2 linked regions of the Candidatus Thiodictyon syntrophicum genome follow. The protein of the gene in region 1 interacts with the protein of each later gene in a pairwise test. Links are inferred from orthologs where the notes say so. Each region holds a gene or a part of one and is shown in the gene's direction. Other genes may lie near its edges. The genes, in order: gyrA and gyrB.

Region 1 (16,036 bases):
GACCGAGGTCCCGGGTACGCTGTCGTTGTCGTTGTCGTTGTCGTTGTCGTGATCGTTGTCGTAATCGAACAATCCGACAACGACAACGACAACGACAACGACGCCCCGTCCGTGGGAACGTCCGGTCGCTGTCGAATACGCATCGCGTACCTGGCTCCGGCGGTCGCCGCAGCTCGGCGGGTACGCGATGCGTACCCTACGAGATAGGTGTTAACACATCAGTTCTGATCGCACCCGGCGCCGAACCGGGTCCGCTGACCCGGCCGGGGCTGGTCCTGCGCGCTAGCCGGCGGCCGGCGGCTGGTCCTTGCAGGTGTTGATGTCGCCGACCAGGTAGGCCGGGCAAAAGCGAAACCAGGCGGTCGCGAGCAGCGCCAGGGCGATCAGCGCCGAGATCCAGCTTTGGAAGCCGCTGTTGTAGAAGCCGATCAGGAGGAAGATGGCGACGATCACGCGGATCACGCGATCCTTCTGGCCAACGTTGACCTTCATGATCTTTTTGATGTCGAATTTCATGGCGATTATTCCGGTTGAGGGTGACGGGGCCGGGGTCCTGAGATGGCCGAGGTCCGTTGCGTGCCCGCCGCCGGGCGCCGTGATCCATCCGGCGCGCGGCGGCGGGCGCTCCCGGGCCTACTTGCCGGCCGGGGCCTCGCCCTTGTTGGTCTTGAAGTCGATCAGGGTATAGACCGGGCAGGTGCGCAGATAGGCGGTGAGGATCAGCAGGACGCCGATCACACCGACGGTCCGGCTATGGTGGACGAAGCCGACCAGGATCAGACCGAACCCGAGGAGGAAGCGGATCGCGCGATCGGAATCGCCGACGTTGGCCTTACGGAAATCGAAGCTCATCAGGGATTACTCCAGTTGGTAACGGTGGGCTGCCATCCCGCTGCCGGTGCAGGCCGCGGCGGCGGCAGTCAGCAGCCGGGTCGGTCGGTACCGACACCCGGCCGCGGTCCTTCCCGGGCGCGGGATCGCGCCCTGGAAGCCGTGCCATACTAGGGGTAATACCGCCGCGTCGTCAAAGCGAAAAAACGAAGGCGCTCCCGGAGGCGCCGCGCGACGGTGCGGCGCCGGTCCCGGTGGCGGTACGTCAGTGCATCGGGCACACCCCGCCCGCGCAGCAACCGCCGCTCCCGCAAGGCGGCATGGGTGCCGCGCCGCTGCCCCGGCTGGTGCTGGAGATGATGGTGCCGCCGGTCGCCAGGCGCTCGACCGGCGCTTCCGCCGGGGTGTCCCCGGTCTCCACCCCGGCCTGGCGGCACAGTTCTCCCCAGGTGCTCAGGTTCTCGCTCATGCGGTGGCTGACCTCCAGCACGCGGCCGTTGGTGCTGCAGCGGTAGTCGTAGGTCGGCATGGGATGCTCCTCGGTGTATCGGTAATCTCTGATATTTGGTGATTATAGGCGCTGCCCGTCGGCCTGAAAACAGGCCGACGCGGTCGTGGCCGCTGGTCTGCAGGTGATCGTCGGCCTGACGGGCGGCGTACCCGAACCGTTTGCCGTGAGATCGGGGTCGCCGATACCATGCGCTTTATCGGTCAGTTTTCCACCGGTACAGGAAACTACACGGAGGAGTGCGCGGCACTTTTCGACCATCTTGCGATAGACGATATCCTCGCCGAGATCAACGGCGCCAGTCACGACGAGCGCCAAGGGGTCTAGGCTGGAGTGGGCGACTGCATGTCGAGCACACGCTGCACGAATCGAGGTAAGCGCGCCTCATCAGCGGTCATCCCAGTCGTTACGCAGTGTATCGATGCGTTGCCGTACCTCCTCCGGCGCCGCCTGTGGACGCCGGGCGAAGCGCGGTGACGCAAGGAGTTCCAGTGCCCGCGCGGCGGTGGGGCTGGCGGCAGGTGCGACGTCAGGCCGCTCATCCGGGTCCGACAGCATGGTCAGATAGGCACGCCCGCGCAGGACAAAGGGCAAGGGTTCAAGGGCACGAACGTGCCCGCTGCTGTCGATTTCCACTTCTATTGTTGTCAGCATCATAAGCCCCCGTGAGTCGGCCCCCAGATCAGGCTGAGGAGCGGATCGCCATATCTGCGGGAAACCGACGTAGACAACTCCGCTGATGTCGTTTGGCTTTTCGATGTCGCCCTGGACCAGGGCACAAACGTTCTCGTGCCGAGCTTGGCCATAAGGTATCCGTGTTCGAATACGACGTTCTGCCGGGCACGATTCTTCGCCGGAATCTCTGTCTCATGGACTCCGCGGCCATGATCGCAGGCGGTATAGAGAACTAAAGCAAAGTCTGCATCATTCGAGTAGTGCTCAATCTTCTCAATGATAGTCATTCCGGCGCTCGCCTGCTCGTGGAGGACGATGGCTTCGATTCCTTGGTGCTCAATGAAGCGACTGACTTCTTGCTTGACTTCGTTGTTACGGCCGTGAACTATGAAGACCTTCCGCTAAGTTGAGCAGGTAGCTCACCTTATCGAAGTCAGTCTTCAGAAACTCAATGCTCATTTGCTGGGTGCCAGTCGTTCAACGCTCAATCGTCGCATGTTCTTCTGTGGGTGCGCTTAAGGGGGGTTGGCCTCGATCGTCCTTCCGGCCACTGGAGGTCGAGGCTTTAGCCGGTCCAGCGTGCAGGCGCCACTGATTTCGCTTGGATATCTCGGGAACCGCCACCGGCTGAAGCCTCGACGTCCGGTTGTGGACGGACCGCCACTGGCCGGAACGATGATCAAAGCCGGGGGGTTGTTGTGAGGCCTAACGTTGGAGGTCAGCGGCGGCCCCTAAGGGCCGTCCGCTGCAGCGACTTGTTCGACGGTTTCTTCCGCACCGAGTTAACGAGTCGCGTATTGCCTTGCCAGCCTCAACGCACCCGATCATTCTGCCCCAAGCCACTTGAAGGGCTCAGCTGGCTTGAGCGCTGCCGAAAGCTCGCCCGCGAGAGGCTGGCCACGCTCAATCCTGACGACCTTCGGTGCAGCACCTTCAGTCAGATCAACCTTGTTGATATCGATCCACGACACGGCGGGGAAGATCGCGGACTCAAAGTAGTAGATCTTGGCCCGATGATCCGCCACGGTCCGCCACAGTGTCATCGCGATATTCGGGTTACTCGCATCGGCCATGCCGAGTGGAACACTGATCATGCGTACCTGCGAAAACACCGATGCGAGCGCCAGCTCGGGATCCTTGTACTTCGGTGACAATTTGAGATAGTGGCTCGTGCGAACGAACCGGTCGGCGGCACTGATTGTGCCCGGAAGGAAACGGTCGCCCCCAACCTTTTCCCAGTAGACATTCAGCGCGAGCTGTTGGTCGAACGTTGGTGAGTTGGTCATCACCCTGTGCTGCGAGCCATGGTGAATCACGAGTTTGCCATTGATGTATTCAAGGATCGCAGAGTCGCCCGTCGCATCAGAAAGTGAAAGATGCAGGCCCGCTGCGTGACCATTCGGCAGTGGAGGAGCAATGATGGCAAATGGGGGATTGGCCATGGCGGCAACCGCCTCCCCCACTGTTGCAAAGTTGTCGAGGAAGTACTGTGCCCAAGCGCCAGCGGTCAGAGTGGGCTTTCCTGACTTGGTCGCATCACCCCATTCGGCTTCCTTCAGATAAAGCAGGTTCGCTACGAGTCCTTTCTCGTTCATGCCATCGGCCGTTCCGGCATCATAGAAAGAGACAGCAATTGAGCCATACTTGGCGCCCCACTTGATCGGGTCGGCACCGACCGTTCCATCGCGCTTCATCCCTCTGGGAAAGGCCCACAGCGCCGTCTTGGCGGAAGTATCCATCCAATCCATGGACCGTCCGGTGATGTAGGACTGATTGCCCGTCTCATAAACTAGACGTGTGCAAGCCTGTGCGTTGTGCAAAGGGCCGAATACGATGGTCGCGATGACCAAGGTGCTGACCACAGTCTTCATCGTCGTGTATTGGTTCATGTGTCTCATCTTCGTCTCTGCTTCCTTTGGCGTTGGTGAGGTGATGCCGTCGAACTAGATTTCGCCGGACGAACTACCTCATAAACCGTCTGGCCTGGCACAGTGGATCAAACATTCCCGCGCCTGTCAATGCTCTTGAGGCGATGTTCCGCCGCACCGTCGGGTGTTATACGGCACCTTCGCCGTCTCGTCCCCGATTCGGCGGCAATACTGTCTGATAAACTGGGAACCGTTCGGGAGTCGATCTAAGAAATCATTTTTTATCAATGTGATGGATGGTGCATCGTGCTGGACTCTTAGTGCGTTAGGCGGCGACACTCCCGCGAGACAGCCGAGTCCTGTAGGGTGGATAAGGCGCGCAGCACGGTGCCTGGGACGGGCACGACGTTGGATCGCGCCGCATCCACCGACCCCGGCGGTGTGGTGGATGCGCTACGCTTGCGAATCCGGTCGCGTCCCCAAGGGGATCTTTGGAATGAGAGAAAACGTCTGGGATCCAAGGCTTCAGCCCTGGACTCCAGCTCAGAACCGGAACACCGCCTGCACCGCGAACAGATCCCAGTGCTCGACGAGTTGCCCGGGGTCGGGGTTCTCGCGCGGGGACAGGACGAAGGCCCCCTGATGGTGTTGGTATTCGGCGCGCAGCATCCAGTGCTCATTGATATCCCAGCGGATGCCGACGCTCAAGATCCGGGAGAACCTGGAGGATGCCGTGCTTAGCCCCTTGGAGGCGACCGCGTAGGCGCGGCCGTTACGGTCAGTGCGATCGGCAAAGCCCTCTTGATAGTTGAGCAGCAGTTCGATGGCGGGGTGCGGGCGCCAGGTCCCTTGGACGTAATAGCCTTCGGTGGTGATCCGCAGATCGGGGAAATAGGGTCCGAACCCCTTCCACTGTAAGGGCTCGCGGGCGTACTCGGAGGTGAGTGTCCAGTTTTCCGCACTGTATTGGGCCGACAGGATCAAGTAGCGGATGTCGGTAGTACCGGGGCCTAGGGTGAAACCCGCGTGCCGGGACGGGTCGAAACGCAGCGCCGTCGAGACGCCGCTGACGCCGAGTCTCAGGCGCTCTAACCGGGAGTTGAACCAGAGGCCGGCGAGCCAGGAATTACCGTCCGGCTCCAGACTTCCCGGGAAGTCAGCGCCCAAGTAGGCCCATTCGACGTTGGTGTCGATGACCGCTTGCCCGCCCTGCAGGTTCAGGCTCAGGGTCCCGAGGGCGGTGTCGGTCTCGCCGTAGAGCATGGCCCCGTCGGTGGAGAGGACCAGATTACGCACCTTGTCGAAGTAGACCACCTGGGGGAGGAAGATGCCGGGGTGGGTGAAGGGGACGTCGCGGGTCTCGTTGTAGAGGCCGAGCGGATTCTTGATGCGCCCCAGCCGCAGGCCGGCGCGCTGCCGCGGCGTGGACAGGAGGCTGACATCGGCCAAGGCGAAGTCGATGGCCGGGGTGCCGTCGTACATCTCACCGGCGCGCCGCGCCAGTACCTGGCCCGCCAGGAGGAGCCAGGGCTGGGGGCGTAGCGAGGCGTTGAGGCCAACCTCGGTGAAGTCGAACGAGGCCCCGTCGTAGCGGGCAAACCAGCGGTTGTCGCTGGTGCCGAGGACGGCCTGGGCGGCGAAGCCATGGAGTTGGAGGCTGGTCCAGACGGATTCTGCGGCCTTTGAGGACAGGGGGTGCAGCGTCAGGAGGGGGGCGAGCAGCGCCGCGCAGAGGCCCCGGGCACGCTGGTGTGCGGGCAACGCTCGCCGCCCGGCTGGGGCGCGGCGTTTCCAGGCCGTGATGGAGCGCCGGACGCCCATGTTCAGTGCACCTCCAGCGTGCGGACCCGGGGGTCCTGGGGCGCGGAGTGTGCATAGCCCATGGAGCCTGGGGTCGTCGCCACCCGTCGGATCATCTCCGACTCGTCGGCGACCCTGGTCGGGGCCTGGCCGGTGCCGGAAAACACCTGCCGATCCCATACGCCACGCAATTGGTAGGGGAACAACCCGAGCAGATTCTTGGTGAAGGCGACGTGCAGCGGGTCCTCGTCAGGCAGCACGAAAATCTGCACGGGCTGGCCGTCGGGCCACCGTTGCAGGCGTAGGGTGAAGTAGAGCCGGGCCTCGTTTTGGGTCACTTGGCGATGGGCAGAATCCTGGTTGACGATCAACTCCTGGACCGCGGCCGCGGGCGGCCACAAGGCACAGACCAGCCCACAGAGCAGCGAGACAGCCGCGAGACCTACGTTCTTGGCCTGGCGGGGCGCCGAGTCCAAGCGCCCGGGCGGTATCGGTGTCGTCGATCTGGCGGTGGCGGGGCTTGGTGGGCGGCCCATAGAAACCGGTATCCTGGGCTCGGACGAGCCGCTGGGGGCACTGCATACGCGGCCCCGCCGCCCGCGCCTGGGCAGTGGGTGATTAGGTTAGACTTCGTCTAAGACTAACCTAACCGCGTCACTCCATCAATGTCTCGGGGGCCACTGTCTCGGGGGCCATCAGCCACCCAGGGGTGGGCGCAGACCACGCGGCGGAATCCTCGCCTGGCGGCTGATTCCTCCCCGGCCATTGCGCTCACAACCCCACTGGGGCCGAGCGCGGCCCCGTGCTACAATGCCCGGTCTTGTCCGTACCCCCCTAGCCGCCGCCCGGGGCAAGTCCCGCCGCGGCCGTTGCGCAGCCTGGAAGCCCGTCCTACCCATGCCTGATTTCGCCCGCGAAGTTATCCTGATCAATCTGGAAGACGAGATGCGCCAGTCCTACCTGGATTACGCCATGAGCGTGATCGTCGGTAGGGCCCTGCCGGACGTGCGCGATGGATTGAAGCCCGTGCACCGCCGGGTGCTGTTCTCCATGAACGAACAGGGCAACGTCTGGAACCGTGCCCACCGCAAGTCGGCCCGCGTGGTCGGCGACGTGATGGGTAAGTACCACCCCCACGGCGACTCGGCCATCTACGACACCATGGTGCGCATGGCGCAGCCCTTTTCGCTGCGCTACCTGCTGGTGGACGGCCAGGGCAACTTCGGCTCGGTGGACGGGGACCCGCCGGCGGCCATGCGCTACACGGAGGTGCGCCTCACGCGCATGGCGGACGCCTTGCTGGACGACCTGGACAAGGACACCGTCGATTTCATCCCGAACTATGACAACACCGAGCAGGAGCCCACGGTCCTGCCGGCGCGCTTCCCGAACCTGCTGGTGAACGGCTCCTCCGGCATCGCGGTCGGCATGGCCACCAATATCCCGCCGCATAACCTGCGCGAGGTCATCGACGCCTGTCTGGCCCTGATCGACAACCCGCTGGCGACCATCGAGGACCTGATGGCCCTGGTGCCGGGTCCGGACTTTCCGACGGCGGCCACGATCAACGGCGTGCGCGGTATCCGCGAGGCCTACCGGACCGGGCGCGGGCGCTGCGTCATGCGCGCGCGCACCGAGATCGAGACCCAGAAGCGCAGCGGGCGCGAGGCCATCGTCGTCACGGAACTCCCCTATCAGGTCAACAAGGCCAAGCTCCTGGAGCGGATCGCCGAGTTGGTGAAGGAGAAGAAGATCGAGGGCATCGCCCACGACGGGCTGCGCGACGAGTCCGACAAGGACGGGATGCGCATGGTCATCGAGCTGAAGAAGGACGCCTACCCCGAGGTGCTGCTGAACAACCTGTATCAGCACACCGCCATGCAGAGTGTGTTCGGCATCAACATGGTGTCGCTGGTGGACGGCCAGCCGCGGACGCTGAACCTCAAGCAGATGCTGGAGTATTTCCTGCGCCACCGCCGCGACGTGGTGACCCGCCGCACCCTCTTCCAACTGCGCAAGGCGCGTGATCGCGCCCATATCCTGGAAGGCTATGCCATCGCGCTCGCGAACCTGGACGAGGTGATTGCGCTGATCCGTGCCGCGGCCAACCCGGCCGAGGCGCGCGAGGGCCTGATGGCCCGCACCTGGCCGCCGGGGGCGGTGACCGGCATGTTGGCCCGCGCCGGGGCGGAGCAGACCAGGCCCGAGGAACTCGAGGCCGCCTTCGGGATGGTCGCCGGCGGCTATCGGCTGAGCGAGCGTCAGACCAAGGCGATCCTGGACCTGCAGCTGCAGCGCTTGACCGGCCTGGAGCAGGAGAAGATCCTCGGCGAGTTCGGCGAGATCCTGGAGCAGATCGCCGCCCTCTTGTTGATCCTCTCGGACCCGGACCAGTTGATGGGGGTGATCCGCAAGGAACTCGCGGCCATCCGCGACCAGTTCGGGGATGCGCGCCGCACCGAGATCCTGGTGGACCACACGGACCTGACGCTGGAGGACCTGATCGCCCCCGAGGACGTGGTCGTGACCATGTCGCACCAGGGCTATGTCAAGGCCCAGCCGATCAGCGACTATCAGGCGCAGCGGCGCGGCGGCAAGGGCAAGAGCGCGACCTCCTTCAAGGAAGAGGACTTTATCGACCGGATCTTCGTCGCCAACTCGCACGACACGGTGCTGTGCTTCTCCAGCCGCGGCCGGGTCTATTGGCTCAAGGTCTACGAGTTGCCGCAGGCCGGGCGCGGGGCGCGCGGTCGGCCCATGGTCAACCTGCTGCCCCTGGAGCAGGGGGAGCGCATCAACGCGGTCCTGCCGGTGCGTGCCTATGAGGAGGGCTACTTCGTCTTCATGGTGACCAGCGCCGGTACAGTCAAGAAGACCCCGCTGACCGAGTTCTCGCGGCCGCTCGCGCGCGGCATCATCGCCATCGACCTGCATGAAGACGAGGTTCTGGTCGGCGTGGCCATTACCGACGGGCAGCGCGACCTGATGCTCTTCACCTCCGCCGGCAAGGCGGTGCGCTTCAGCGAAGACCACGTCCGGGCCATGGGCCGCGGTGCCCACGGGGTGCGCGGGGTCATGCTGGACGAGGGCCAGCGGGTCATCGCGCTCGTGGTACCGGAGCCCGGGACCATCCTGTGCGTGACCGAAAACGGTTATGGTAAGCGTACCACGGTGGCCGAGTTCCCCACCAAGGGCCGCGGGACCAAGGGTGTCATCGCCATCGCCGGTAGTGATCGCAACGGCGCCCAGGTGGGCGCGGTGCTGGTGCGTCCCGGCGACGAGATCATGCTGATCACGGAGGGCGGTACCCTGATCCGCACGCCGGTCGACCAGATCCCGGTTGTGGGCCGTCCCGCCCAGGGGGTGAAGCTGATCAGCCTGGGGTCAGGGGAGAAACTGCGGTATGTCGAGCGCATCGTTGCCCTGGAGGGCGAGAATGGGACAGGTCCGGACGAGACCGGGGAGGCGGCCGACGGCGACCCGGGCGGCGTTGCGAGCGACGAATTGGACAACGAAGACGACCCGGACACCGAGCCGGGCGCTGATGGGGACGACGAAGCGGGCGAAACGCCTGCCGATTAGGCCCGGCCCCGTGCTTGCGGGGCCACCATTTCAGACAGTTGAGCGGAGATTTAACATGTCACGCGTGTATAACTTCAGCGCCGGTCCGGCCATGTTGCCCGAGTCCGTGCTCCTGCGGGCCCGGGACGAGATGCTGGACTGGCAGGGCAGCGGCATGTGTGTGGCGGAGATGAGCCATCGCGGCAAGGAGTTCATGGCCATCGCAGCCAAGGCCGAGGCGGACCTGCGTGAACTGCTCGGCGTCCCCGCCAATTACAAAGTGCTGTTTCTCCAGGGCGGGGCCTCCACCCAGTTCGCCATGGTGCCGATGAACCTGCTGCGCGGGGCCGAGGGGGCGGACTATCTCAACACCGGCTCCTGGTCCAAGAAGGCGATCGCCGAGGCGCGCCGCTACGGCCGTGTCAACGTGGCCGCCACCACCGAGGACGAGCATTTCACCCGCGCACCAAAGCAGTCCGAGCTCAAGCTCAAGTCCGCTGCCGCCTATCTCCACTACACCCCGAACGAGACCATCGAGGGCGTGGAGTTCCCCTATGTGCCGGACTGCGGCGGCACGCCCCTGGTGGCGGACATGTCCTCCACGCTCCTGTCGCGTCCCATCGACGTGTCGCGCTTCGGTGTGATCTACGCCGGGGCCCAGAAGAACATCGGTCCGGCGGGGCTGACCATCGTCATCGTGCGTGAGGACCTGATCGGCCAACCCCTGGCCGGCACCCCCACCATGCTCGATTACAAGATCCAGGCCGATAACGACTCCATGTACAACACCCCGCCCACCTATGCCTGGTATCTGGCGGGGCTGGTGTTCCAGTGGGTCAAGGACCTGGGCGGTCTGGACGCGATGGCGGTCATCAATCAGCGTAAGGCGCAAATGCTCTATGGCGTCATCGACGCCTCCGGCTTTTACACGAACCCGGTGGCACCGGACGCCCGGTCCTGGATGAACGTCCCCTTCACGCTCCCCACGCCGGACCTGGACGATCCCTTCCTCAAGGGCGCCAAGGCCGCGGGCCTCACCACGCTCAAGGGCCACCGCTCGGTGGGCGGAATGCGCGCGAGTATCTACAACGCCATGCCGGAGGCGGGGGTGCAGGCGCTGGTCGCCTACATGGCGGAATTCGAGCGCACGCACGGCTGAGCGCAGAGAAGAGAAGATAATTTTGCCGCAAATGAGCGTAAAAGGACGCAAATAAATCCAGCAGCGCACTTACCGCTCGCTGTTTATTTGCGTTAATTTGCGTTCATTTGCGGCTAATCATTCTTACCGCTTTCGATATGCCTGATTAACTATGTTCAAGATCCAGACGCTCAACAACATCTCGGTGGCCGGGCTCGACCGGCTGCCGCGGGACCGCTACGAGGTGGCCTCCGAGATCGCCCACCCGGACGCGATCCTGGTGCGCTCGGCCAAGATGCACGACCTCGTGATCCCGGACACGGTGCAGGCCATCGGCCGTGCCGGGGCCGGCACCAACAATATCCCGGTGCCGGCCATGACCGCCCGGGGGATTGCGGTCTTCAATGCCCCTGGGGCCAACGCCAATGCGGTGAAGGAACTGGTCGTCGCCGGTATGTTGATCGCCGCCCGCAACATCGGCCAGGCCTGGCACTTCGCCCGGAGCCTCACGGGTGACGACGCGTCCATCGGTAAGGCGGTCGAGGCGGGCAAGAAGCACTTCGTCGGTTTCGAGTTGCCGGGCCGTACTTTGGGCGTCATCGGTCTGGGGGCCATCGGGGTCAAGGTGGCCAACGCCGCCCGCGCCCTGGGGATGAAGGTCGTCGGCTATGACCCGACCATCACCATCGCGCGTGCCTGGCAGTTGTCGAGCGACGTGCAGCCGGCGCTCAGTATCGATGACCTCCTCTCGCGCTCCGATTTCGTGACCTTCCATGTGCCGCTCACCAATGAGACGCGGCACATGATCAACGCCGAGCGCGTGAGGATCATGAAAAAAGGCGCGGTGCTGCTCAATTTCTCCCGCGAAGGTATCCTGGACGATCAGGCGGTGGTCGCCGCCCTCGACGAGGGTCATCTGTACGCCTATTGCTGCGATTTTCCGAACAACCTGCTGAAGGACCACCCGCGGGTGGTGACCCTGCCCCACCTGGGGGCCTCGACCGCGGAGGCCGAGGACAACTGCGCCGTGATGGTCGCCGATCAGGTGCGCGACTATCTGGAGGACGGCAACGTCGTCAACTCGGTCAACTTCCCGGACATCTGTCTGCCGCGCAACGGCGGCTATCGCATGGCCATCGTCAACAGCAACGTGCCCAACATGGTGGGTCAGATCTCGACCGACCTGGCCGCCGCCAAGCTCAATATCCTGGACATGCTCAATCGCTCCCGCGGTGACGTGGCGGTGACCCTGATCGACGTGAACCAGCGCTGCCCGGAGGCCACGGTCGCGCAACTGCGCGCCATCGGGGGGGTCCTCTCGGTGCGCTGTCTCGGCAACTGACGGGACTCAAGCCATGGACCAACCCGCCCGCCCCGCGGATCAACTTCATGAGGTACGCGAGCGCATCGACTCCATCGACATGGACCTCATGCGCCTGATCAGCGAGCGTGCCCGCTGTGCCCAGCAGGTGGGTCGCATCAAGAACGCCCTGGCGGGCACGGCGGGTGCGCTGCCCGCACTGAGTCCGGAGGAGGGCCCGGTCCAGTATTATCGCCCGGAGCGGGAGGCGGCGATCCTGCGGCGGATCAAGGAGAAGAACCCGGGCCCCCTGGACGGCGAGGAGGTGGCCCGGCTCTTCCGCGAGATCATGTCCGCCTGCCTGGCTCTGGAGCAGCCCATGCGGGCCGCCTATCTGGGGCCCGCGGGGACCTTCACCCAGGCGGCGGCGCTCAAGCAGTTCGGCCACTCGGTGCGCACCATCGCCATGGCGACCATCGGCGAGATCTTCCGGGAGGTGGAGGCGGGTTCCTGCGACTACGGGGTGGTGCCGGTGGAGAATTCCACCGAGGGCGTCATCAGTCACACCCTGGATATGTTCCTCGCCTCGCCGCTCTTGATCACCGGCGAGGTGAGCCTGCGCATCCATCACCACCTGATGAGCCGGGAGGCGGATACCACGACCATCGGCACCCTGTACTCTCACCAGCAGTCCCTGGCCCAGTGCCGGGGTTGGCTGGACCGGTACCTGCCGCAGGCGCAGCGCGTGGCGGTGGGCAGCAACGCGGAGGCGGCGCGCCTGGCGAGCCTGGAGGCGGGGAGTGCCGCGGTGGCCGGGCTCCCGGCGGCCGAAATTTACGGCCTCACGGTGCTCGAGCAGAGCATTGAGGACGAACCCGGCAACACCACCCGCTTCCTGGTGATCGGCCCCAAGGACGCTCCCTCCAGCGGCCAGGACAAGACCAGTCTGCTGATCTCCTGCCGCAACGCCTCCGGTGGTCTGCACGCATTGCTGTCACCGTTGGCGGAGCACGGCATCGACATGACCCGGATCGAGTCCCGGCCCTCCCGCCGGGGGATCTGGGACTATGTCTTTTTCATCGACATCATCGGCCACCGGGCCGACCCCAAGGTGGCCGAGGCATTGGAACATCTCAAGCAGGCATCGCTGCTCTTCAAGGTGCTTGGGTCCTACCCGGTCGCGGTGCTGTAAGTAACCAGTCAAGAACAAGTTAAACACAATGAAAATGGCGCTATAGGCAGTCCCTTTTCCCCATCCGGACCCAGTGCATGACCAACCAAGAAAACCCCTTTCTCGCCCTTGCCGCCCCCGGTATCGCGGGCCTTACCCCCTATGTCCCCGGCAAGCCGGTCTCGGAGTTGGAGCGCGAACTGGGCATCAGCGGCACCATCAAGCTCGCCTCCAATGAAAACCCCTTAGGCCCCGGGCATCGGGCGCGCGAGGCCATCGCCGCGGCCCTGCCTGAGTTGGGTCTTTATCCGGACGGTGCCGCCTTTGAACTGCGCCGGGCCATCGCCGACCACCATCGGGTGTCGCCCATGGCGGTCACCATCGGCAACGGCTCCAACGATGTGCTGGACATGGTGGCGCGGGTTTTCCTCCAGCCGGGGACCGAATCGCTCTTCTCCGCGCACGCCTTCGCCGTCTATCCGATCGCCACCCAGGCAGTGGGCGCCACGGCCCGCATCGCCCCGGCGCGCGACTACGGCCATGACCTCGCGGCCATGGCTGCCCTGGTGAACGAGCACACGCGGGTGGTCTGGATTGCCAACCCCAACAACCCCACCGGTACCTGGCTCGCGGCGGACCCCTTGCGGACCTTCATCGAGGGGCTGCCCAAGACCTGTGTGGTGGTGATCGACGAGGCCTACACCGAATACGTCAGCGAGCCCGACTTCCCGGACGCCACCCAGTGGCTCGACGCCCACCCGCACCTGATCGTCACCCGCACCTTCTCCAAGGCCCACGGGCTCGCGGCCCTGCGGGTCGGCTATGCGCTCAGCGACCCGCGCCTCGCGGACCTGCTCAACCGGGTGCGTCACCCCTTCAACGTCAACAGCCTGGCCCAGGCGGCGGCGGCGGCGGCCATCGGCGATTGTGAACACGTGCGGGCCTCAGTGGAACTCAACCGCGCCGGGATGCGCCAACTCACCGCCGGCTTCGAGCGCTTGGGGCTGGGCTATATTCCGTCCGTCGGTAATTTCGTCACCGTCGACCTGGGCCGCACCGCCGCTCCGATCAATGAGGCCCTGCTGCGCCGGGGTATTATTGTGCGGCCCATCGCCAACTACGGCCTGCCCAATCATCTGCGGATCAGTATCGGCCTCGAGGCGGACAACGCCCGCTTGCTCGCGGCCCTTGAGGATATTGTCAAGGTCTTATGATTGAACGACTTGCCATCATCGGCGTCGGCCTGATCGGCGGCTCCCTGGCCCGCGCCCTGCGCGCGGCCGGGGCGGTCAACGAGGTGGTCGGCTGCGGGCGCGCCCTGCCTAACCTGGAGCGGGCGGTGGAAATCGGGGTGATCGACCGCTTCGACCAGGACCCCGCCGCCGCGGTCGCGGGGGCGGACCTGGTGTTCATCGCCGTTCCCCTGGGCGCGATCCGTGCCGTCTTCACGGCGATCAAGGACCGGTTGCGCGCGGACGCCATCGTGACCGACGGCGGCAGTGTCAAAGGCAGCGTGGTCGCCGACGCCCTGGCCGCCTTCGGCCGGATACCGCCGCGCCTGGTCCCGGGGCACCCGATCGCCGGCACCGAGCACAGCGGGGTCGATGCCTCCTTTGCGACCCTCTACCGTCAGCGCCGGGTCATCCTCACACCCCTGCCGGAGACCGACCCGGAGGCCCTGGCGCGGGTGGACTGGATGTGGCGCACCTGCGGGGCCGAGGTCAGCCGCATGTCCGTGGCCCACCACGACGAGGTCCTGGCCGCCACCAGCCACCTGCCCCACATGCTTGCCTACGGCCTGGTGGACGCCTTGGCGCGCATGGACGAAACCGACGAGATCTTCCGCTATGCCGCCGGGGGCTTTCGCGACTTCACCCGCATCGCCTCATCGAGCCCGGTCATGTGGCGGGACATCTGCATGGCCAACCGCGAGGCCCTGTCCGCCATGCTGGCGCGCTTCAGCATCGAATTGACGGACTTGTCCCAGGCTATTCGCCTGGGCGACGGCAATACCCTGCTGGAGGTCTTCGAGCGCGCCAAGGCGGCGCGGGACCGGTATGTGGAGGTTGCGTCGCCCAAGGACAGTCCGTCATCGGACGCCGACAAACGCAAATAAATCGGCGCTTCGCAAAGCCGCACGGTCGGAGTGGTCTGGGAATCGTTGTCGTTGTCGTGATCGTAATCGTAATCGGAGAAGCGATGCAATTTGGGGCGCGACAGAATCCGAGGCGCTACAATAACCTCGACAACGACAACGACAACGACGCTGAACGCACTTCCTAATGGACTTGCCTAATGGACGTTTTTAACTTATTAGTGAGCCGTTCCTAATACTGCACCAACTCCACCCGCCGATTCTGCGCCCGTCCTTCCTCACTCGCATTGGAGGCCACCGGTGCGGCGAATGACACCCCTACCGGCAGCAACCGTGCCTTGTCCGCCTGATGGTCACGCACCAGGGCGGCCACCACCGCGTCCGCCCGCCGTTGGGAGAGTTGGCGGTTGTAATCGAAGGCCCCGGCCGTGTCGGTATGGCCCACGACCAGCAGCTTGAGGGCCGGGTCTGCCTTGAGCAGCGCCGCGATCTCGGTCAGGGCCGGTGTCGATTCCGGTTTTACCGTCGCCTTATCGACATCGAACAGGATACCGTAGAGGGCGATCCGCCCGGTCGCTGCGATGGAGCGCGCCATCTGCGCCGCGTCCACCTTCACCATCTTCTGCTCTCGCCCTTTGGCTTCCACGAAGTCCACGATCGCGACCGTGCGCCCATCGAGCGCCTTGCAATAGTTGTCGGCCTTAAGGATATAGGCCAGCACCGAGACATGCGCCTGCTGCTGCGGCAACTCGGCGGCCAGATAGCGTTGGTCCTTGATGCGCTCCGTCATAGCGCAGTTGCCATTGGAAAAATCCGGCTCGTTGATGCGCTCTTTGGGGTAGAGGACCATGGCGAGGCTCATCTGACCGCCACCGCCCTCGCTTGACCGTCCCGGGTCGCCACCGCACTCCTCACGCTTGCATACGAACAGTACCTTGCCGTCGGCTGCCTCCACCTCGTCCTGGTAATTGCTCACCACCTCCAGGGGTGAGCGGCCCTCCGGCACCAGATAGACCAGGCGCGTCGTGCGACCCTCCAGTGCCAGCGCCTGCTCCGGTGCGAACCAGATGTTGTTGTGCTGATCGCGCC
Region 2 (9,136 bases), 4.9 Mb from region 1 along the record:
CGGGATAGTGATCCTGCGGTTGAGGAGGATTTCAAGAATTTGTTGAGAAGCCTGTCGTCCTAACTGTGGATAACCTGGGTATGGTATCCGGAGCGGGTTCTGCGGGGCAGTTGTCCACAGGTTGATCAGCGCCTCAGAGTGCTCAGGCGTGATTGCAGTGCAATGAAACCTATGGAGAAAAGTGTGTAGCACACATTTCCACAGGCCTTATAACTACAGACTATATTTTATTTTCTACTTTTTAAGAGGGGCAGCGGTATGGATGTGAAGATCGGGCGGGAGCAACTCCTGCCGGTGTTGAGTCGGGTGGTAGCGGTGGTCGAGCGACGCCAAACGCTGCCGATCTTGGGCAACCTGCTGTTACGGGCACAGGACGGTGGGTTGATAATCGTTGGAACGGATATGGAGATCGAGATCCGCTCCCGTTGCTTGGCGGATGTGATTGAGGAGGGGGAGGGGACCGTGCCTGCGCGCAAACTGGGGGATATTGTCCGTTCCCTCGCGGAAGGTTCGGAAGTGCGCCTGAAGATTGCCGGCGATCGCTGTGTATTGACGGCGGGACGCGGGAGATACGTCTTGGGAACGCTGCCGGCGCAGGATTTTCCGTTGATGGAGGCGGTGTCGCCTGAACTGGTGATGGAGATTGAAGAAGGGATTCTGAAGCGAATTTTCGAGAAGACGGCGTTTGCGATGGCGCAGCAGGACGTTCGGTATTATCTGAACGGCTTGTTGCTTGAACTCGATGAATCAGGCCTGCGCGCAGTGGCGACGGACGGGCACCGACTCGCGTCCTATGCCCATGCCTGTGCGCTTGACGTGCCCGAGAGTCGGGCCGTGATCATCCCATTCAAGACGGTGAATGAGCTCAGGAGACAGCTGAGCTTTGGGTCAAATTCGGTTCGGATTGAGATTGGGGAGCGGTTGATACGATTCGTTCTGGGAGATACGGTGTGCTCGTCGAAGCTCGTTGATGGTCGGTATCCAGAGTACGGCAGGGTGATTCCGGCCGGACTGTCGAAGGTGGCGATCGCGGATCGGGAGTTGCTGAAGAAGGCGCTCTCGCGGACGGCGATTCTTTCAAATGAGAAATATCGCGGCTTGCGCGTCTCCTTTGAAGCGGGGGTGTTGAGGCTTGTGGCGCATAATCCTGAGCAGGAAGAGGCGGTGGAGGAGATGGAGTTGGATTATGGCGGTGAGTCGACCGTGATCGGCTTCAACGTCGCCTATTTGGCGGATCTCCTTGCGGCGGTTGACACCGGTCAAGTGGAGGTTCATTTCGACGATGGAAGCAGCAGTTCTCTCTGGCGGGGGCTGGGTGCGGTGGGTGAGACTTATGTCGTGATGCCGATGAGGCTTTAGGGGCAGATGGGACGATGGTTAGCGCGAGCGTGGAACTGCTGAGGATCGACGGGCTCAGGAATATTGAGCACACTGAGGTGGATATCAGGGGTCCCTGCTCGCTTTTCGTTGGGGCCAACGGGTCTGGGAAGACATCGGTGTTGGAAGCGGTGTATTTGTTGGCGCGGGGCAAAAGTTTTAGAGGGAGAAGGAGTGGTGACCTGACGTCCTTGGGCAAGGAAGTGACGAGGGTGGTGGGGGATATCCGGGAAGGGGGTGAGGACGCGGTTTGGCAGTTGGCGTATCTCCGCAAGAGGACTGTGAGAGCGCGATACGTGAAGGGCGTCATGGTAGGTGATGGTGCTGAATTTGCCAGGTGGTTCGTCGTGCGGCTGATTGGGGAGGGTTCCGGGCGGCTTTTTGAAGGTGAGCCAGCGGTTAGACGGTGCTTCCTCGATCTCAATTTGTTCCACGTGGAACAGCGTGGATCTGAGGTGCTGAGGGCGTTCAAGCGGGTGCTGGAGCAGCGAAACGCCTGGCTGCGCTCTGGGGCTCGCGGTCGCCCGCTGTGGGACCATGAGTTTGTTCGCTTGGGGGTTGATCTCGATCAAGCGAGGAAAGGACTTTTCAGCGATCTGCGTGAGGCTTTCTTGGTTCTCGCGGAAGGTTTTCCCTTTCTTAAGGGGATAACTTTGACCTTTCGGTCTGGGTGGCCGGATGGGGTGCATCTCGCTGATGCGGTCGCTGCAGATTCCGGCGGGGAACAGATATCGGGTCATACACGGGTCGGCCCGCATCGAGCAGACTTTTCGCTGCGGAACCGGGATGGTGAACTTCCGATGTCCCGGGGACAGACAAAGATCGTGGTGTGCCTCTTGCAGCTAGCGTTTGAGCGAGTTCAGATGTCTAGACTGGGCTATGGTTCGGTCTGGTTGCTGGACGACCTTTGGGCAGATCTGGATAGTCGCTCGTGGGGAATCCTCTGTAGCCTCTTTCGTTCTACCGGCGGACAATGCATTTACACGCGCGTGGGAGATACGGACGGTCTTGAGGTGCTAGGTCTCCCGTCCGACACTCGGTTGTTCCACGTGGAACGGGGGACGGTCGTTGACCTATCATGACGATCGGTCCAGCCAACCTCTGTGTAGCGTGTGCCGATACGTGGCAAAACAGATTCTTGCGATCGGGTATAATTGCGCATCGGCCGGCGTCCAGGACGGTGCGAACAACCTTTCTGAGTCCCGTTAGGCTCGACCGCTTGGTTGTCCCAGGCCAACTATCTTGCGAGACCAGACACTGCAATGACATACGATTCAACAAATATTAAGGTTCTGAGGGGCCTGGATGCAGTTCGCAAGCGCCCAGGTATGTATATCGGCGACACCGACGATGGGACCGGACTCCATCACATGGTTTTTGAGGTGGTCGATAATTCCATCGACGAAGCACTCGCGGGCTATTGCACTGAGATAACTGTCACCTTGCATCGTGATGGGTCTGTTAGCGTCAGCGATAACGGCCGCGGCATTCCGGTAGATATTCACGCGGAGGAAAACCGCTCCGCGGCGGAAGTTATCCTGACCGTGCTGCATGCCGGCGGTAAATTCGACGACAATTCCTATAAAGTCTCTGGGGGCCTACATGGAGTCGGGGTGTCAGTGGTGAATGCGCTTTCGCAGCGCTTGATCCTGCGCATCGCAAGAGGCGGCAAGCGCTATGACCAGGAATATGCGATGGGGGAACCTCTTTATCCCCTTCGTGAAATCGGCGACGCCTCCGAGACGGGCACCTATGTCCGATTCTATCCATCACCCGAGATCTTCTCTAATCTCGATTTCCACTACGATATTCTCGTCAAGCGCCTCCGTGAGCTTTCGTTCTTGAACTCCGGCGTGCGGATTGTACTTTCTGAAGAGGTGAGTGGCCGCCAGGACATTTTCGACTACCAGGGTGGTATTCGTGCATTTGTTGATTACTTGAACCGGAATAAGACCCCGATCCACCCGAGTGTCATCTATTTCTCCGCTGAACGCGCGGGTATCGCATTGGAATTGGCTCTCCAATGGAATGAGGGATTCCAGGAAACGATATTCTGCTTCACCAACAATATCCCTCAGCGCGATGGCGGAACCCATCTGGCTGGCTTTCGCGCCGGGTTAACGAGAACGCTCAACGGTTATATCGAGCGGGAAGGACTGGAGAAGACACAAAAGATTAAGGCAATCGGCGATGATGCCAGGGAGGGTCTGACGGCCGTCCTGTCGGTCAAACTCCATGATCCGAAATTCTCGTCGCAAACGAAGGAAAAGCTCGTCTCTTCGGAGGTTAAGGCTTCCGTCGAATCGCTGGTGGTAGACCACTTCAACGCCTTTCTGGAGGAGCAGCCGGCCCAGGCCAAGATTATCGCTGCAAAGATGCTTGACGCGGCGCGCGCACGAGAGGCCGCAAGGAAAGCTCGGGAAATGACGCGCCGCAAGGGTGTCTTGGATATCGCCGGCCTACCGGGAAAACTTGCCGATTGCCAAGAAAAGGACCCTTCAAAATCTGAACTTTACCTCGTAGAGGGGGATTCAGCAGGTGGATCGGCGAAGCAAGGGCGTGACCGCAGTTTTCAGGCTATCCTGCCATTGAAGGGGAAGATACTCAACGTCGAGAAGGCGCGGTTCGATAAGATGCTTTCTTCAGCGGAAGTCGGGACCTTGATCACCGCGCTTGGCTGCGGCATTGGACGCGATGAGTATAATCCGGAGAACTTACGCTACCATCGCATCATCATTATGACCGATGCCGACGTCGATGGGGCGCACATCCGCACGCTCTTACTGACTTTTTTTTACCGCCAGATGCCGGAACTGGTCGATCGTGGGCATATCTTTATCGCCCAGCCGCCGCTCTATAAGCTCAAGAAAGGCAAGCAGGAAGACTACCTACTGGACGATGCTGAGCTCAACGCGGCTATGCTCCAGGCGGCCCTCGATGAGGCAGCCCTGTATGTTGCCGCCGATGCACCTGCGCTGGCAGCGACTGCTTTGGAATCACTGGCTCGGGAGTATCAGATCTTCGAGGGGATATCGCGTCGCCTCTCGTCTCGCTATGATCCAAGCCTTCTGCATGAATTGGTCCGCAGTCCGCGATTGGACTCATTGAATCTCCAGGATTCCGAGAGCATGGCAACCTGGTGCCGCGGACTTGCGCAACGTCTCAATGAACCCCATTTGGCCCATTCGTCGCTTCGCTTTATTCTGACCTATGAACAAGGGGAATCCCAAAAGGGGAGCTTCCTAAAGTTAACTCGCTTGATACATGGGATTCCAGAAACAAAACAAATCCCACTCGACTTCTTTCTCACCGCGGATTATCAGCGAATCGCTGAATTTGGGGAGAAGGTTGAGGGCCTATTGCAGCCCGGTGCCCAGATGGCACGTGGCGAACGCAGGAAGGATATTATCGATCTTGGTGATGGAATCCGCTGGCTGCTGGCAGAGGCACAGCGCGGATATAGTATGCAGCGCTACAAGGGGCTGGGTGAGATGAATCCGGAGCAGTTGTGGGACACGACCATGAACCCGGAGGGACGCCGGTTACTCAAGGTGACGGTAGAAGACGCGGTCGCGGCGGATCAGATTTTTACCACACTAATGGGTGACAATGTCGAGCCGCGACGGGAATTTATCGAACGCCACGCACTTGATGTGGAGCATCTCGATGTCTAGCGGGCACTGTTCATCCCGCTCAGTGACTGAAGTGCGCGCATCTGGCTAGTCGGACTGCGCAGGACTGCGCTGTAAATCGGCGCGTGTTGGTAGGCGGGCAACGACTCCTTCAATCCAGCTTTCCGTTTCTCGGCTCAGTTGTTGGGCGCTCTTACCGGTGCTGTTGATACTCTCGCCTATGACCAGTTGGATAGTTCCCGCCCGTTTAATCAGGCTGCGCCTACCCCAGAATACCCCGGCGTTATGGGCTATCGGCAAGATCGGGTAGCCGCTGCGCTGTGCGAGGAGGGCGCCGCCGACGTTGTAGGAAGCCCGTTCACCGGGCGGGACCCGCGTTCCTTCCGGGAAAATGACCACCCAATGTCCAGTGCCAAGCAAGTGCTGGCCTTCCGTAACCAGTTGTTTGAGGGCCGCGCGACCGGCGGAACGATCGATTGCAATAACTCGAAACCGGCGCAGCGCCGATCCGAGGATTGGTATGTCGAGTAATTCCCGCTTCAGAACCCAGGTGTGCTCAACCGGCAGCAGCGCCCGTAGAGCAATGGTTTCCCATGCCGATTGATGCTTACTCATGACGATGCACGTCGAGGTGGGTAAGTGTTCCAGCCCCTCGATCCGATAATCCAGCCGGCACAGGGATTTCAGTGCAATCAGGTTTGCCCGCGCCCAAATCCGTGCAACCCGGCTGAGGAGTCGGAACGGCACCCACCGCCCAACGATTGCAATGGCCCCGCCGAACAGCGCAACGGATAGCATGAGGAAGACCTGGTAAGCGAGCGAGCGTAGCAGAATCAAGAATTGCACCAATGGTTAATCAGTTCGTCCGTGGCGGCCCTTAAGTCCTCAAAAACAGGAACGCCCTCCAACTCCGCGGTTCCCAGCCCTAAAGTTCGCAGCCCCTTACCGCTCTTCACCAGCATCGGCTTCATTCCGACCAGTCGTGCTGCTCGAACGTCGCTGATGGAATCCCCGATGAACGGCAGCCCGCGCAGGTCTAGCCCAGTACGGTCGCTGACACTGTGCAGGAGTCCCGTCCGCGGCTTGCGACAAGCGCAGTTTTCACCCGGTCCGTGCGGGCAGAACAGGATCATCTCGAGTCGACCACCCCGCAGCGAGACCAGATCACGCAACTTCCGGTGCATGGCGTTCAAGGCGCCAAGATCGAACAGACCTCGCGCGAGCCCTGATTGGTTGGACACGATCGCAATCCGGAATCCGGCATGCGTCAATGCCGCAATGGCGTCCATACTACCCGGTATAGGCACCCATTGCGCCGCGCAACGGATGTAGTCATCTGCGTCTTCGTTGATGACTCCATCACGGTCGAGCAATACGAACCGTTCACACGACATGGCAGGCGATCATTGCTCGATGAACTGCGTATGGGCGATTTGCAGCATGGAGATGTCAGCCACCTGCAAGAACAACGCCCGTAGCAACGTCAGCAGCAGCAGTCGGTTATCTTGCACCGACCGATCCTCGCACATCACCATCACCTGATCGAAGAACTGGCCGACGTCGTCCCTCAACTGTGCGAGTTGCTCCAAGACCCCCGCGAAATCGCACTCGCGCATGAGCGGTGCTGTCGCCAGTTCCAGCCCTTGTATCCTGTGCCACAGTCGATGCTCCGCGTCATCGGTAAACAGGTCCGGATTCGGCCGCGCCGCGCGATCAAATGACGCCCGGGCCTTCGCGAGGATGTTACTGATTCGTTTGTTGGCCCCTGCCAAGGCCAAGGCTTCCGGCCGGTTGCGAAACGACTGCACCGCCCGAATCCGCCCGTCCAGTTGGCTGAGTGTGGCCCCCCCTGCGCCAATGACCGACGCCACGCTGTCCGGTAAGACCCCTCGCTCCTGGTAGTAGCCTTCCAAGCGGGCCATGACATAGGCCAATACCTCGTCGGTGGTGCCGGGGCTGAGGACGCCGGATTCAAACCCCCCCTGAGACGCCGACAGGAGCGAGTTAAGGTCGAGGTCCAAGGGTGTTTCCACGAGCATGCGTACTACCGCAATGGAGGCACGTCGCAAACCATAAGGGTCCTTGGCTCCGGTTGGCCGGTGCCCGATACCAAAAGAGCCGACCAACAGGTCCAGCCGGTCCGCCAGGGCAAGCACCAGACCACAGCCTCTGGCCGGCAGCGCGTCGCCAGCGTGGCGCGGAAGGTACTGCTCTTCAATCGCGGCACAGACTGCCGGCGGCTCGTCGGCATGTTGGGCGTAGTAGCGGCCCATGATCCCTTGGAGGCTCGGGAACTCCGCTACCATGGTGGTCGCCAAGTCGCACTTGGCCAGCATTGCCGCGCGCCCCACCAACTCCGGGTCCTCGCCAATCGTCGCAGCAATCGAACCGGCCAGTCTTGCGACGCGCCGACACCGGTCAGCGACCGAGCCGAGCTTATCCTGAAAGACAATCGACTCCAAACGGTCGAAATAGGCCGCAAGCGGCTGGTTCAGACCTTGCCGCCAAAAAAATTGGGCATCCGCGAACCGGGGCCGGATCACCCGCTCATTGCCTCGTATCACTTGTTCCGGGCACTTGCTTTCGATGTTGGAAACGGCAATGAACCGTGCCTGCAAGCACCCGTTATGGTCACGCACCGGGAAGTACTTCTGATTTTTCTCCATGGTTTCGATGAGGACCTCGGGGGGCACCGACAGGAAGCTTTCATCAAATGACCCGAAGATCGCGGTGGGCCACTCGACAAGCCCCGTCACCTCATCGAGCAGTTCCGGCGGCAGGTCCGCCGTGACGCGATGGGTGGCCGTAAGTTGTTGGACTTGGTCGACGATGAGTGCGCGCCGCTGTTCAAAGCACGGCTCGACAAAGCCCCGTTCCCGCAACAACCGTGGGTAAAGCGAGGCGTGCGTTACCGTCAGCGGGCCTGGGGCGTGGAAACGGTGGCCGAAGGTCTCGGTCCCTGCGCGAACCCCAAGGACCTGCGCCGGCACGGCTTCATCGCCTAAGAGGATACAGACCCAGTGTACCGGGCGGACGAACTCCGCATCGCCGGTGCCCCAGCGCATGCGTCTTGCCACGGGTAATCCAGCGAGGGCTTGCTCAAGTACTCCCGGCAGCAGCCGCGCAGTGGTCTGTCCGGACTCGAGCGTCCGACAGACGACCCACTCCCCCTTGTCTGACCGTTCGCGCGCCAGATCCGATACCGCGACCCCACAGGAGCGGGCGAAACCTTCCAGGGCCTTGGTTGGGTGACCCTCCGGGCCGAAGGCGGCCGCGACGGCGGGACCCCGCCGGGTGATCGTACGATGCGCCTGCTGGGTCTCGACCTGCGCGACCAGTACGGCAAGCCGCCGCGGGGTGCAATAAGGAGTGCCCGGCCCGTGACCGATCCCATTCTCGGTGAGTTGGGCGTCAATCCCGTCGGCGAAGGCCTTTGCCAAGCCCTGGAGCGAGACCGGAGGCAATTCCTCCGTGCCGATTTCTATCAGAAGATCCTGGGTCATGCGCGCGCCCGTATCAAGAGTCATGGCTTAAGCATCGGAAACCCGAGGGATTCCCGGCGCTCATAATAGGCGCGCGCGACGTTTCTTGCGAGCGCGCGAACACGCAGGATAAACCGCTGTCGTTCGGTCACAGAGATGGCCCCGCGCGCATCAAGCAAATTGAAGGTGTGGGAGGCCTTGAGCACCTGTTCATACGCCGGCAGGGGCAGACCATCCGCTACGAGTTGGTGACTGATCCGTTCGCTGGCGTCGAACGCCGCCAGCAGCGCCGGTACCTCGGCCTTCTCGAAGTTGTAGGCCGACTGCTCCACCTCGTTTTGATGGAAGACGTCCCCGTAAGTGACGAGGCCGAACTGGGAGTGGCTCCACACCAGGTCATAAACGCTCTCGACCGACTGCAGGTACATCGCAATGCGCTCGAGGCCATAGGTGATCTCACCGCTGACCGGTCGACAATCGAGTCCACCGACTTGTTGAAAGTAGGTAAACTGCGTCACTTCCATGCCATTGAGCCACACCTCCCAGCCGAGACCCCAGGCGCCAAGGGTCGGCGACTCCCAGTTGTCCTCGACGAACCGTATGTCATGTACGAGCGGATCGATCCCAACATACCGCAGAGAATCC

The links.
Region 2: the proteins of gyrA (region 1) and gyrB interact in binary tests that used the Escherichia coli proteins (3 or more experiments, as listed by UniProt). The link is inferred for Candidatus Thiodictyon syntrophicum from one-to-one orthologs.

The regions. Positions count from the first base shown.
Region 1 is NZ_CP020370.1:4,922,798-4,938,833, reverse strand. What follows is about bases 6,218-9,464. They hold gyrA (DNA gyrase subunit A), read left to right. Parts: upstream 6,218-6,579; coding sequence 6,580-9,264; downstream 9,265-9,464. Other genes in these bases: serC (3-phosphoserine/phosphohydroxythreonine transaminase), read left to right, coding at 9,320-9,464; THSYN_RS20840 (hypothetical protein), read right to left, coding at 6,218-6,218. In the rest of the region: THSYN_RS36070 (hypothetical protein), read right to left, coding at 1-72; THSYN_RS20875 (YgaP family membrane protein), read right to left, coding at 283-516; THSYN_RS20870 (YgaP family membrane protein), read right to left, coding at 634-852; THSYN_RS20865 (FmdB family zinc ribbon protein), read right to left, coding at 1,097-1,360; THSYN_RS20860 (hypothetical protein), read right to left, coding at 1,727-1,975; THSYN_RS37405 (TIR domain-containing protein), read right to left, coding at 1,993-2,355; THSYN_RS20850 (linear amide C-N hydrolase), read right to left, coding at 2,839-3,903; THSYN_RS20845 (hypothetical protein), read right to left, coding at 4,426-5,703; more of THSYN_RS20840, read right to left, coding at 5,706-6,217; more of serC, read left to right, coding at 9,465-10,402; THSYN_RS20825 (3-phosphoglycerate dehydrogenase family protein), read left to right, coding at 10,554-11,723; pheA (prephenate dehydratase), read left to right, coding at 11,737-12,873; hisC (histidinol-phosphate transaminase), read left to right, coding at 12,951-14,066; THSYN_RS20810 (prephenate dehydrogenase/arogenate dehydrogenase family protein), read left to right, coding at 14,063-14,968; THSYN_RS20805 (OmpA family protein), read right to left, coding at 15,180-16,036. UniProt on the Escherichia coli protein: A type II topoisomerase that negatively supercoils closed circular double-stranded (ds) DNA in an ATP-dependent manner to maintain chromosomes in an underwound state.
Region 2 is NZ_CP020370.1:1,273-10,408, forward strand. What follows is about bases 2,266-5,345. They hold gyrB (DNA topoisomerase (ATP-hydrolyzing) subunit B), read left to right. Parts: upstream 2,266-2,639; coding sequence 2,640-5,051; downstream 5,052-5,345. Other genes in these bases: recF (DNA replication/repair protein RecF), read left to right, coding at 2,266-2,459; THSYN_RS00025 (lysophospholipid acyltransferase family protein), read right to left, coding at 5,097-5,345. In the rest of the region: chromosomal replication initiator protein DnaA, read left to right, coding at 1-63; dnaN (DNA polymerase III subunit beta), read left to right, coding at 259-1,359; more of recF, read left to right, coding at 1,374-2,265; more of THSYN_RS00025, read right to left, coding at 5,346-5,855; gmhB (D-glycero-beta-D-manno-heptose 1,7-bisphosphate 7-phosphatase), read right to left, coding at 5,843-6,382; glyS (glycine--tRNA ligase subunit beta), read right to left, coding at 6,413-8,536; glyQ (glycine--tRNA ligase subunit alpha), read right to left, coding at 8,533-9,136. UniProt on the Escherichia coli protein: DNA gyrase negatively supercoils closed circular double-stranded DNA in an ATP-dependent manner to maintain chromosomes in an underwound state.